DNA from 2 places in the Streptomyces sp. NPDC006739 genome. Region 1 is predicted to be linked to the other one. Evidence: predicted binding sites of a transcription regulator. Region 1 holds the regulator's gene; the other holds the start of a gene.

The links. Region 1 encodes HspR, which represses chaperone genes until heat shock. Its sites were predicted from a motif close to TTGAGNNNNNNNNNCTCAA; they were not measured.
Region 2: a site for HspR is predicted at 4,684-4,702, ahead of lon (endopeptidase La). Genes of this name have one in related genera too.

What each region holds. Positions count from the first base shown of each region.
Region 1 covers NZ_JBIAGM010000004.1:340,853-347,359, reverse strand. The annotation lists gene ACFYMM_RS11425 (helix-turn-helix transcriptional regulator) at 1-697, shown strand, start outside; gene ACFYMM_RS11420 (LuxR C-terminal-related transcriptional regulator) at 742-1,782, opposite strand; gene ACFYMM_RS11415 (substrate-binding domain-containing protein) at 2,011-3,129, opposite strand; gene ACFYMM_RS11410 (heat shock protein transcriptional repressor HspR) at 3,442-3,906, opposite strand; gene dnaJ (molecular chaperone DnaJ) at 3,912-5,084, opposite strand; gene grpE (nucleotide exchange factor GrpE) at 5,118-5,783, opposite strand; gene dnaK (molecular chaperone DnaK) at 5,780-6,507, opposite strand, start outside.
Region 2 covers NZ_JBIAGM010000001.1:55,869-62,375, reverse strand. The annotation lists gene ACFYMM_RS00300 (ATP-binding protein) at 36-1,148, opposite strand; gene ACFYMM_RS00295 (response regulator transcription factor) at 1,145-1,885, opposite strand; gene ACFYMM_RS00290 (spermidine synthase) at 2,009-2,686, opposite strand; gene ACFYMM_RS00285 (rhomboid-like protein) at 2,884-3,687, shown strand; gene ACFYMM_RS00280 (GNAT family N-acetyltransferase) at 3,694-4,491, opposite strand; gene lon (endopeptidase La) at 4,725-6,507, shown strand, end outside.

The sequences.
Region 1 (6,507 bases):
GAACACACCGAGCGACTCCATCACCGTCCTGGAGGGCGGCGAGCGGATCAACGCGGCGCTCAACCTCGCCACCTCCCAGTGCCAGACGGAACTCGTCACCGTACAGCCCACCGACCGCATCTCGGAGAGCAGTCTGCTGCAGGGTCTGGAACGCGACCGGCCGCTCACCGAACGCGGTGTGAAGATCCGGAGCCTGTACCAGCACACGGCCCGCTACAACCCGGAGAAACTGGCGTACGCCGCCCAGTTGTCCGAGGGCAAGATCGAGTACCGCACCATCGACGAACTGGTCGAGCGGCTGATCATCTGCGACGGCGAGGTCGCGTTCATCCCGGCCCGCGACGACCAGCGCATCGCCCTGGAGCTGCGCCACCCCGGCCTGGTCCGCTACCTCATGAAGGTCTTCGAGTACCTGTGGGACCGGGCCGTGCCGATGAGCGCCGGCGGCCCCTACGAGGTCGACTCCGACGGCATCACCGAGATCCAGCACTCCATCGCCAAGCTGCTGGTGGAGGGCCACGTCGACGAGGCCATCGCGCGCCGGCTCGGGATGAACGTGCGTACCTGCCGGGCGCACATCGCCAAGCTGGCCCAGGCCCTGGGCAGCGGCAGCCGGGCCCAGCTCGGCTATCTCATCGCCCAGTCCGGAATGCTGAACCAGGACGCCCCGGCCGTCCGCCCCGACGCCCGGACCTGACCCGTAAGCCGGGCCCTGCCCCCGCCCGCGCCCGCCGGGCCGCCTCAGCGCACGCTCCGGGGCTCCTGGTCCGGAATGCCGGGCGCGCCCGGCCCGCTGGCGCTCGGCGGGCCGTCCAGCCCGGCCTGGGCGATCCGGACGCCGAGCTGGGTACGGCTGGCCGCCCCGAGCGTCTCCGACAGGCGGGCGATGTGCGCCCGGCAGGTCCGCACGCTGATGCCGAGGCGCTCGGCGATCACCGCGTCCTGGTGGCCCTCCGCGAGCAGGGCCGCGATGGACTGCTCGCGGTGCGAGATGCCCTCGATGCCGGTGGCCGGGAGCGGGGCGGTCAGCGGGATCGCCAGCCGCCACAGCCGCTCGAAGACCGTCACCAGGTACTCCACCAGCGCCGGGTGGCGCAGTTCCAGGGCCATCGTGCGGTCGGAGTTGGCCGGGATGAACGCCACCGTGCGGTCGAAGAGGATCAGCCGGTCGATGACCTCGTCCAGTGTGCGGGCCTCCACCGTGTCGCCCATCAGCTCCAGGTAGTTGAGCAGCCCCTGTCCGTGCCGGGCGACATGGGTGTACAGGTCGCGCATGCGCACGCCACGGCCGCGCAGGGCCAGCGCCCGGTGCAGGCCCTCGGTCAGCTCGGCCTCGCGGCGGATGCCGCCGGGCTGCACGGTCAGCACCTCGGTGGTGCACGCCTCGGTCGCCTCGTCCATCGCGGCCTGGATCCGGGACAGCCCGTCCAGGACCCGGAGCGCCGTGCCCTCCGAGGCCGAGGCGGCCTGCAGCCGACGTCCCAGCCCCGCGTACCACTCGAAGGCGGCCACCGCCGAGCCCACCCGCCGCTGGCTCTCCCTGACCTCGTCGTGGACACCGCGCAGCAGGCGGGTCATCACCTCCTGCGGGGAGGTCGGCACCAGCCAGTCCATGTCGTCCGGATCGGGGTGCAGCAGGGCGAGTTCCAGCAGACAGGGCACCGGTTCGGCGTCCGTGCGCGCCACCCGTCCCCGACGTACGGCCCGGGAATACACGCGATCCCCGGCCTCGCACAGTCGGTCGGCACCGTGGGGGTGCTCCTCCGTCCCGTGCCCGGCCATCGCCGATCCCACCCCCGGTTTGCCGCCACTTCCGCAGCGCAACTATGCGCGGCCAAGTCCGGCTCCGCAACACGGCTCTCCGCGCCGGGACCGTCGCAAACCGGGGCTATGACCCGTTTTGGTCCGCCCTCCGCCCCTCCCCTGGCAACAGGCTGACGCTGCCGGGCCGCCCGCCGCCACCCGCGCGGGTGAACGCGGGGCACCGTGCCGCATTGACCTGCCGGACGCCTACTTCAGGCCGATCGCCGTGCAGGCCGCCTTGTACTTGCCGACGCAGATGTCGGAGACCTTGTAGAACCCGTCCGCGATGACCGTGTCCTCGATCTTGCTCTTGCTCCGGGTCAGCGCGCTGACCTGCATCAGCTGGGCGGGGATGGCCTTGGTGGTGGGGCTGTCGACCCTGTCCTGGGTGAGGGCGTCGAACTGGATGCCCTTGCCCTGGATCTTGGCGACGGCCATCTCGGCGGCGGCCTCGGCCTCGTCCGGGTAGGACTTGTAGACGCTCATGTACTGCTCACCGTCGATGACCCGCTGCACCGCCTCCAGCTGGGCGTCCTGGCCGGTGATGGGCGGCACGTTCGCGGCGCTGACGCCGGCCGCCTCGAAGGCCTTGATGATGCCGCCCGCCATGCCGTCGTTGGCGGAGTACACGGCGGCGATGTTGTTCTTGCCGATCGCGTTGATCGCCTTGGTCATGTTGGCCTCGGCGTTCTCCGGCTTCCAGTCCTTGGTGTCGTAGCTCGCCGCGATCTGCACCTTGCCGTTCAGCTCGGAGAGCGCGCCCTGCTTGAACTGCTTGGCGTTCGGGTCGGTGAGCGCGCCGTTCATCATGACGATCTTGCTGGAACTGTCGACGTTCGGCCCCAGGGCCTCCAGCAGGGAACGGCCCTGCACCTCGCCGACCAGTTCGTTGTCGAACGAGATGTAGGCGTCGATCGGGCCCTCGGCGAGCCGGTCGTAGGCGATGACCGGAATGCCCGCGTCCTTGGCCTTCTTCACCTCGCCGGCGATGCCGTGCGAGTCCACCGCGTCGAGCAGGATGATGTCGACCTTGTCGTCGATCATCTTCTGCATCTGGCTCACCTGCTTCGGCGCGCTCGCCTCGGCGTTCGCGTACTCGACCTTGCCCTGCTTGTGCGTCAGGTCCGCGACCTTCGCCTTGAGGATGGGGTAGTCGAACTTCTCGTACCGCGTGTTCGCCGTCTCCGGCAGCAGCAGACCCACCGTGAGGTCGTCGCCCTTCGTCGGGGTCGCCGTGCTGGAGCTGCCCGTCGCGTTGAACACGCCGCAGCCGGCGAGCGAGAGGGTCATCGTGGAGGCGGCCACGGATATGGCGATACGACGCATTCGAGGGGCTCACTTCAGGTGTGTTCCAGGTGTCTGAAAAGCCAACGCGGCTGCCACACCCGCAGTCAAGCGGAACTACTTAACGAGTGCGCAACGCCACGCTCCGCTGACCCTGTGAAGGCCGCGCGGAATCCCCTCCAAACACCCTTTACGGACCCTCCACCCAAAGGAAGTTCACGGGCCGGCAAAGAGCCGGGCAACCCGCTGTTTTCAGCCATGCCCAGCAGGCGCGTGCGCGAGCACGCAAAAGGGGCCGGAGACGGTCATCCCGTCTCCGGCCCCTCACGCGGTCGCCGCGCCCGGTCGCCGCGCTCAGTCCTGCTGCTGCCGCTTGGGCCGCCACACCACCAGCGCGCTGGTCTGCTGGACCTCCTGGTACGGCACCAGGTCGCGCCGGTAGGAGGCGTGCACCGCGGCCTCGCGCTGCTGCATCGCCGCCGCCGCGCCGTCCAGGGCCGCCTGCATCTCCGCGACACGGGACTGCAGGGCGGCGACCTGGTTCTCCAGTTCGATGATGCGCTTGATACCGGCCAGGTTGATGCCCTCGTCCTGCGACAACTGCTGCACGGTACGCAGCAGTTCGATGTCACGGGCCGAGTAACGCCGGCCCCGGCCGGCGGTGCGGTCCGGGGAGACCAGACCCAGACGGTCGTACTGGCGCAGCGTCTGCGGGTGCAGGCCGGAGAGCTGGGCCGCCACCGAGATGACGTAGACCGGGGTCTCCTCGGTCAGCTCGTATGGCCCACGGAAATTGTCACTGCGCCGACGGCCGTCCATCACGCTCAAGCTCCCTTCGCGGCCTCGAACAGCTCCGCCCGCGGATCCTCGCCCGCGGTCGCCTCGCGATACGACTCCAGTGCGTCACGAGCCTTCCCCGACAGGTCCTTCGGGACACTCACCTCGACGGTGACCAACAGGTCGCCGCGCGTGCCGTCCTTGCGGACCGCGCCCTTGCCCCGGGCCCGCATCGTACGGCCGTTCGGCGTGCCGGGGGGCAGCTTCAGGGTGACGGGGGGACCGCCGAGGGTCGGGACCCGGACCTCGCCGCCGAGAGCGGCCTCGGTGAACGTCACCGGGACGGTCACCGTGAGGTTGTCGCCCTTGCGGCCGAACACCGGGTGCTCGCCCACGTGGACGACGACGTAGAGGTCACCGGCCGGGCCGCCCCGCTCGCCGGGCGCGCCCTTGCCGCGCAGCCGGATGCGCTGGCCGTCGGTCACCCCGGCGGGGATGCGGACCTGCATGGTCCTCGACGACTTGGCGCGCCCGCTGCCCTTGCACTCCAGGCAGGGGTGCTCGGCGATCAGACCGCGGCCCTTGCAGTCGGGGCAGGGGTCGGTGAGCGAGAAGCCGCCGCCCGAACCCCGGGCCACCTGGCCGGTGCCGACACAGGTCGGGCACACCCGTGGGGTGCCGTTCTTGTCGCCGGTGCCCGAACAGGCCTTGCACGGGGACTGGGAGGACATCCGCAGCGGAACCGTGGCGCCTTCGATGGCCTCCGTGAAACTCAGCGTGACCTCGGACTCGATGTCCTGGCCGCGCCGGGGCTGGGTACGCGTGGTGCCCGTACCGCCCCGGTTGAACAGGCCCCCGAAGACGTCGCCGAGTCCGCCGCCGAAGCCGCCGCCCCCGCTCTGGGCTCCGCCTCCGAAGAGGTCACCCAGGTCGAAGTTGAAGTTGCCGCCGCCCGCGCCCGGCCCCGGACGGAACCCGCCGTTGCCGAAGAGGGCGCGCGCGTCGTCGTACTCCTTGCGCTTCTTGGGGTCACCGAGGATGTCGTTCGCCTCGGAGATCTCCTTGAAGCGCTCCTCGGCCTTGGCGTTGCCCTTGTTGGCGTCCGGGTGGTACTCGCGGGCGAGCTTGCGGTACGCCTTCTTGATCTCGGCCTCGGTGGCGTCCTTGGGGACGCCGAGAACCTTGTAGTAGTCCTTCTCGATGAAGTCCTTGGTGCTCATCCTCGACGCCCCTCCTTCCCTGTCGGTTCAAGCTCAGCCCTCGTCCGGGCCACCGCTCTCCTTGTCGTCGGCCGCCGCGTTCTCCTCGGCGCCCTCGGCCTTGACGCCCTGCGCGCCCGGCTGCGGTTCGGCCACGGCCACCCGCGCGGGGCGGATGGTGCGTTCGCCGATGCGGTACCCGGGCTGCAGAATCGCCACGCACATGGTCTCGGTGACGTCCGGCGCGTAGCTGTGCATCAGGGCTTCGTGGATGGTCGGGTCGAAGGGCTCGCCCTCCTTGCCGAACTGCTGGAGGCCCATCTTGGCCGCGACGGTCTCCAGCGACTCGGCGACGGACTTGAACCCGCCGACCAGCTCGCCGTGTTCCCGCGCGCGTCCGATGTCGTCGAGCACCGGCAGGAGTTCGGTCAGGAGGTTCGCGATGGCGATCTCCCGGACCGCGACCCGGTCGCGCTCGACGCGGCGGCGGTAGTTCTGGTACTCGGCCTGGAGTCGCTGGAGGTCCGCCGTGCGCTCGCCGAGCGCCGTACGCACCTGGTCCAGCTGGGCGACCAGACCGGCGTTCTGTGCACTTGCGTCCCCGGCCGGGGCCGCCCCCTCCCCCGAAGAGGAGGAGGCGGCCTTCGACTCGGCGTCTTCGGGGGTGGCGCCGGAGGGGACGTCGGGCTTCTCCTCGAAGCCCGGAGTCTCCTCCGTCACGCGGCACCGTCCTTGCGCTCGTCGTCCACGATCTCGGCGTCCACCACGTCGTCCTCGGCCTTGGGAGCCTCGGCGCCGGCCTCGCCGCCCGCGGCCTGGGCGGCCTGGGCGTCCGCGTACATGGCCTGGCCCAGCTTCTGGGAGACGGCCGCGACCTTCTCGGTGGCGGTGCGGATCTCGGCGGTGTCCTCGCCCTTGAGCGCGGCCTTCAGCTCCTCGACGGACGCCTCGACCTCGGTCTTGATCTCGGCCGGGACCTTGTCCTCGTTGTCCTTGAGGAACTTCTCCGTCTGGTAGACGAGCTGCTCGCCCTGGTTGCGGGTCTCGGCGGCCTCGCGGCGGCGGTGGTCCTCCTCCGCGTACTGCTCGGCCTCCTGGCGCATGCGGTCGACCTCGTCCTTCGGCAGCGAGGAGCCACCGGTGACGGTCATCTTCTGCTCCTTGCCCGTGCCCAGGTCCTTCGCGGTCACGTGCATGATGCCGTTGGCGTCGATGTCGAAGGAGACCTCGATCTGCGGGACGCCGCGGGGCGCCGGCGGCAGACCGGTCAGCTCGAACATGCCGAGCTTCTTGTTGTACGCCGCGATCTCGCGCTCGCCCTGGTAGACCTGGATCTGCACGGAGGGCTGGTTGTCCTCGGCGGTGGTGAAGATCTCGGACCGCTTGGTCGGGATCGTCGTGTTCCGCTCGATGAGCTTGGTCATGATGCCGCCCTTGGTCTCGA
Region 2 (6,507 bases), on a different contig from region 1:
GCCGTGGATCTTGTGGCTCCGGTTCGAACTTTACGTCAATTTGGCACGGAAGACAGTCCCGGGAGGGTGACGATGATCCTGCAACCCCGGTCGGATTCGGCCACACCGATCCGGCCGCCGTGCAGATCCACCGCCCACCGGGCGATCGCCAGACCCAGCCCCGTGCCGCCGTCGCTGCCGGGCCCGTGCGGCCGGCTGACCGCCCCCCGGTTGAAGCGCTCGAACACCCGGCGCCACTCCGACCTGGGAATACCGGGGCCCTCGTCCAGGACCTCCAGCTCCAGCGACTGAGGCAGCGGCCCGCGCCGCGCCTTCACGGTGACCCGCCCGTGCGGCGGGCTGTGCTTGACCGCGTTGTCGATGAGGTTCGCCATGACCTGGTGGATGCGCTCGGGGTCCGCGTGTGCGGTCAGCTCGGGCGGCGAGACGTCCAGGTGCAGATGGACGTCCGTACGGGTGTGGCTGCCGGAGCCCGAGGCGAGGCCCGCGCGCGCGGAGGACACCATCTGGGCCTCCTTGAGGACGCCCGAGAGGTACGGCCACACCTCGAAGCGACGCTGGCGCAGCGGTACGACGCCGTTGTCCAGGCGGGACAGGTCCAGCAGGGTCTCCACCAGCCGGCCGAGCCGCTCGGTCTGCTTCAGCGCCGTGCGCATGGTCTCGGTGTCCGGCTCGGCGATGCCGTCCACGACGTTCTCCAGCACCGCGCGCAGACCCGCGATGGGGGTGCGCAGCTCGTGCGAGACGTTCGCCACCAACTCCTTGCGCTGGCGGTCCTGGGCCTCCAGCTCGTCGGCCATGACATTGATCGTCTGGGCCAGGTTGCCCAGCTCGTCCCGGCGGTTCTCGTGCACCCGGCGGGTGTAGTCGCCGTGCGAGATGGACCGGGCCACCGTGTTCATCTCGTCGAGCGGCGCGGTGAGCGAATGGGCCACGAACTGCGTTATCAGCAGTGTGGCGATCATCGAGAAGACCGTGATGAAGCGCAGCTCCGTCTTGGTGTGCACCGCGATCATCGACAGACCGGTGGTGATCAGCACCGAGATGACGACCAGCGCACCCAGTTTGGTCTTGATCGAGAACGGGCGTACGCCACCCCAGGGCTCCTCCCCGGGGCTCCTCCGCGCGGCCGTCCGCCCCTCGCTCATGGCGTCGGTGTCTCCAGCGCGTAGCCCACACCGTGCACCGTGCGGATCCGCTCGGCGCCGATCTTCCGGCGCAGTGCCTTGATGTGGCTGTCGACGGTGCGGGTCCCGGAGGCGTCCGCCCAGTCCCACACCTCGGCCAGCAGCTGCTCCCGGGAGAGCACCGCGCGCGGGGTGTTCGCCAGGCAGACCAGCAGGTCGAACTCCGTCGGCGTCAGATGGACGTCCTCGGAGCGCACCCGCACCCGGCGCTGCGCGTGGTCGATCTCCAGCTCGCCCAGGCGCAGGATGCCCGAGCGCGGCGTGGACGCGGCGATCGCCGCCCGCTCCACGCGGCGCAGCAGCACATGCACCCGGGCCGCCAGCTCCCGCATGGAGAACGGCTTGGTCATGTAGTCGTCGGCGCCGACCCCGAGCCCGACCAGCATGTCGGTCTCGTCGTCCCGCGCCGTGAGCATCAGTACCGGCACCGGCCGCTGGGCCTGCACGCGACGGCAGACCTCCAGACCGTCGAAGCCCGGCAGCATGATGTCGAGGATCAGCAGGTCGGGCTGCCAGGCCTCGGCGGTGTCGACGGCGGCCGGGCCGTCGCCCGCGGTCTGCACGAGGAACCCTTCGGCGCGCAGCCGGGCCGCGATGGCGTCGACGATCGTCGGATCGTCCTCGACGACCAGGACCCGGCGCTGTGCGCCGGGCGTGGCCGTCGCCGCGCCGTTGTGGGAGGTGTGTGTCTGCTCCATCGCCCGCCCCTGAGTGTGCTTTCCGGAACCAGTGGGGTGGTTCCTCGGTCTGCGCATGGTTGCGATTGACGCTTGAATGATCTGCGTCAGGGAAGCACATTACGGGGAGGGGTGGCGCCCCCGCTATCCAGGTCGTACGGCGAGGTGCACGGCGTCCGGAACGCCCCGGGCAACGGGCACCTCTTCGGTACGCACCTGCCGGAACCCGGCATTCCGCAAGCTACCTTCAAATTCCGGAGAGGGCTCGGCGGACCACACGGCCAGTACACCTCCCGGTCTCAACACCCTTGCGCAGGCCGCCAGTCCGGCCGGCGAGTAGAGCCCGTCGTTGTCCTCGGTCACGGTCCAGCCCGGCCCGTTGTCGATGTCCAGGCACAGGGCGTCGTACGTGTCGGATGTCTCATGGACGTAGGCCACGAGGTCCGCTTCGACGATCCTCGTGCGCGGGTCGGCGAGGGCGCCGGCCGTCAGAGCCGCCAGCGGGCCGCCGCGGTGCCAGTCGACGACCGCCGGCTCCCGCTCGACCACCACGATCCGTCCCCAGCGGCCGTCCGCCGCCGCGTGCGCCAGCGAGAAGCCCACGCCCAGCCCGCCGATCAGCACCTCCGGCTCCGGCCGCCCGTCCAGCGCCGCCCGGGCCGCGTCCACCAGCAGCCGCTCCGAGCGTCCGTCGGAGGTGTCCATCAGGAAACAGCCGTTCGCGATGATCTGCAGCAGCTCGCCGTGCCTGCGCAGCACCACTTCACCGTACGGACCCTCGCGACGGTCCAGGACCTCAGGAATGTCGTACCCGGCAGTCATGGGGGTCATCCTGCTCGAACCGGGCAGCGCGGGCACGGGAATTACCGTCGTGGGGCGCATAGTTGGTCTCGACGGACCCGAGCGGGACGCAAGAGCCGTATGAGAGGTTGCTGTGAATCCGCTCTCGGGTGGCGTCGGTCATAGACAGCGGCGCCCGCGACCCGAAAGGTGGGGCCGAACGGAAGGAGCGCCTCACCGTGGAACGGACCGTGACGGGCCCCGCGACGGCCACGTCCCCGCCCCCGGGCGTCCCCCTGGAGCCGGCCCGCCTGCTGGACGGCATGCCGCGCCAGCGCGAGGCCACGGCACCGGCTCCGGCACCGGGCTGCCCGGCGGCGAGCGAGACGGCCGGACCCCGGCGCTCCTCCGTCCGGCCGCGGCCCTGGCGGCTGCTGCCCAGCCCCACCGGTACCCCGTTCACCTTCGCCTACGCGGCCCTCCTCGCCGTCACCTCGCTGTTCTCCAGCTACGCCGACCCGGCCCTGGTGAACGCCCTGTACCAGGACTCCAGCACCGATGTCGCCCATCTGCTGCGCACACCGGTCCTGGTGCTGCTGGCGAGCGCGCTGTGGATCGCGGGCGGAATCCTTTCGCCTTACGCCATCGGGTTCGTGCTCGTCCTGACCGCCCTGGAGCGGCGGATAGGCGGGGCCCGCGCGGCCTGCGTCTTCCTCTCCGGGCACGTCGTGGCCACCCTCGCGACCGAGGGGCCGGTCGGTCTCGCGGTGCTCGTCGGCGGCCTTCCCGAAACCTCCCTGCACCGCCTCGACTACGGCATCAGCTTCGGCGTGGCCGCCAGTACCGGGGCGCTGGCCGGACTGCTCACCCCGTGGCTGCGCTGGCCCCTGCTCGCCCTGGTCGCCGGCACCCTCGTCGAGGACCTGGTCACGCTCGAGGACCCGCTGACCAACTGGGGACACGTGATCTCCCTGACGATCGGCATCGCCGCCTGGCCGGTGATCCGCCGCTGGCACCGCACCATGAATCCGACGCCGGCGTAGTCCCGCTCAGCCATTCCCCCGCCGGTCTTCCTTCCGGTCTCCCTCCCGGCCGCCCTCGCCCGGGGGTGACCACACGTACGGCGTGGTCGTGGTGATCGCGCGAAAGCCCATCCGGCGCAGGATCGGCGCGCTGTCCGCCGAGGCGTCGACGTGCAGGTACCGGACACCCCGGGCGGCGGCCAGGGCGGCGCGGGTGGCGACCAGGGCGCGGTAGAGGCCCTTGCCGCGCCATGCGGGCAGCGTCGAGCCGCCCAGCAGACCGGCGAACTCGGTGGTCGGCCGGAAGGACAGCCAGGCCGCGCAGACGACCTCGCCGTCTGCCTCGGCGACATGCACGGAGAGGTCGTCCGGGGCCGCCGTCCGGCGCCCGACGAGATGCTCGCCGATCCAGCTCATGTCCTCGCCCCAGACGGCCGTCTCCAGGGCGGCGATCCGGTGCATGTCCGCGTCGGCGGTGACCCGGCGCAGCGTGACCCCGCCGGGCAGTTCGGGCTGCCGTACGGCCAGTTCCGCGACGGGAGCGACCAGTACCGTCTCCTGCGGTTCGGGTACGAAGCCCGCCGCGCGCAGCCGGTCGGTGAGGTCGCCCGGTAGGTCGTGGCCGCGCGTCTTCCACTCCACCGCCTCCCCGCGCGCCGCGAAGTAGTCGCGCTGACGGGCGATCAGCGCGTCCAACTCGGCCCCGCGCAGCCCCGTGTCGCGGGGCGTCGTCACCAGCCCGCGGAACTCCCCGACGATCCGGCGCAGCGAGCCGTCGTGTTCGAGCCTGACCCCGGCCGCCAGGGACGGCGCCACACCGCGCATCTGGCGGTCGTAGGCGGCGAGCAGCGCGGCGGTGTCGGTGTCGGTGCCTGTGTCTGTCACGCGCGAAGGCTTCCGGAATGCATCCGTGCCGCTCAACTGTTTTTCCGGCCGGGTGACGGCATCGGGCCGCCGCCCACCCACTGATCGCTCACAGCGAACACCCCTTGGGGAACAATCAATGGCTCATCAGCATTGAGTCGGCATAGCTCAAGTTGACTGCCTAAGGGGAGATCATGGCTGCTGAGTCCACGGCGTTCACGCTCGTACTGCCCGTGCTGCCGCTCGACGACGAGGTCGTGCTGCCCGGCATGGTGGTTCCGCTGGACCTGAACGATGCCGAGGTACGGGCCGCGGTGGAGGCCGCGCAGGCCGCCGCCCGCTCGGAACCCGGCAAGCCCAAGGTGCTGCTGGTGCCACGCGTCGACGGCACGTACGCCAAGACCGGTGTGCTGGGCACGGTCGAGCAGGTCGGCCGTCTGGCCGACGGCGACCCGGGTGCCCTGATCCGCGGCCGGAGCCGGGTGCGGATCGGCGCCGGCACCACCGGCCCGGGCGCCGCGCTGTGGGTCGAGGGCACGCGGATCGACGAGAGCGTGCCCGAGCCGCTGCCCGGTCACGTCACCGAACTGGTCAAGGAGTACAAGGCCCTCGCCACCGCCTGGCTGCGCAAGCGCGGAGCCTGGCAGGTCGTCGACCGGGTGCAGGCCATCGACGAGGTGTCCGCCCTGGCCGACAACTCCGGTTACTCGCCGTTCCTGACCACCGACCAGAAGGTCGAACTGCTGGAGACCGCCGACCCGGTCGCGCGCCTCAAGACGGCCACCCAGCACCTGCGCGACCACCTCGCCGAGCAGGACGTCGCCGAGACCATCGCCAAGGACGTCCAGGAGGGCGTCGACAAGCAGCAGCGCGAGTTCCTGCTGCGCCGTCAGCTGGAGGCCGTCCGCAAGGAGCTGCGCGAGCTGAACGGCGACTCCAAGGACTCGGCCGAGGAGTCCGACGACTACCGCGCCCGCGTCGAGGCCGCCGACCTGCCGGAGCACGTGCGGGAGGCGGCGCTCAAGGAGGTCGACAAGCTCGAACGCTCCAGCGACCAGTCGCCCGAGGGTTCCTGGATCCGCACCTGGCTGGACACGGTGCTCGAACTCCCGTGGAACACCCGCACCGAGGACGCCTACGACATCCAGGGCGCCAAGTCGGTCCTCGACGCGGAGCACGCCGGGCTGGAGGACGTGAAGGAGCGGATCACCGAGTACCTGGCGGTGCGCAAGCGCCGCAGCGACCGCGGCCTCGGTGTCGTGGGCGGCCGTCGCGGCGGTGCCGTCCTGGCCCTCGTCGGCCCGCCCGGCGTCGGCAAGACCTCGCTCGGCGAGTCCGTCGCCCACGCCATGGGCCGCAAGTTCGTCCGCGTCGCCCTCGGCGGCGTACGGGACGAGGCCGAGATCCGCGGCCACCGGCGCACCTACGTCGGCGCGCTGCCCGGCCGTATCGTGCGCGCCGTCAAGGAAGCCGGGTCGATGAACCCGGTGGTCCTGCTCGACGAGATCGACAAGGTGGGCTCCGACTTCCGCGGCGACCCGGCCGCCGCCCTGCTGGAGGTCCTGGACCCGGCCCAGAACCACACCTTCCGGGACCACTACCTGGAGGTGGAGCTGGACCTGTCGGACGTCGTCTTCCTGGCGACCGCCAACGTCCTGGAGGCCATCCCGGAGGCCCTGCTCGACCGCATGGAACTGGTCCGCCTGGACGGCTACACCGAGGACGAGAAGATCGTCATCGCCCGCGACCACCTGCTGCCGCGCCAGCTGGAGCGCGCGGGACTGCGGGCGGACGAGGTCGCGATCGACGAGGGCGCGCTGCGCAAGCTCGCCGGCGAGTACACGCGCGAGGCCGGCGTCCGCAACCTGGAGCGGTCCGTCGCCCGGCTGCTGCGCAAGGTCGCGGCCGAGCACGAACTGGGCGAGCGGGAGCTGCCGTTCACGGTCACGGACGGCGATCTGCGCGATCTGATCGGAC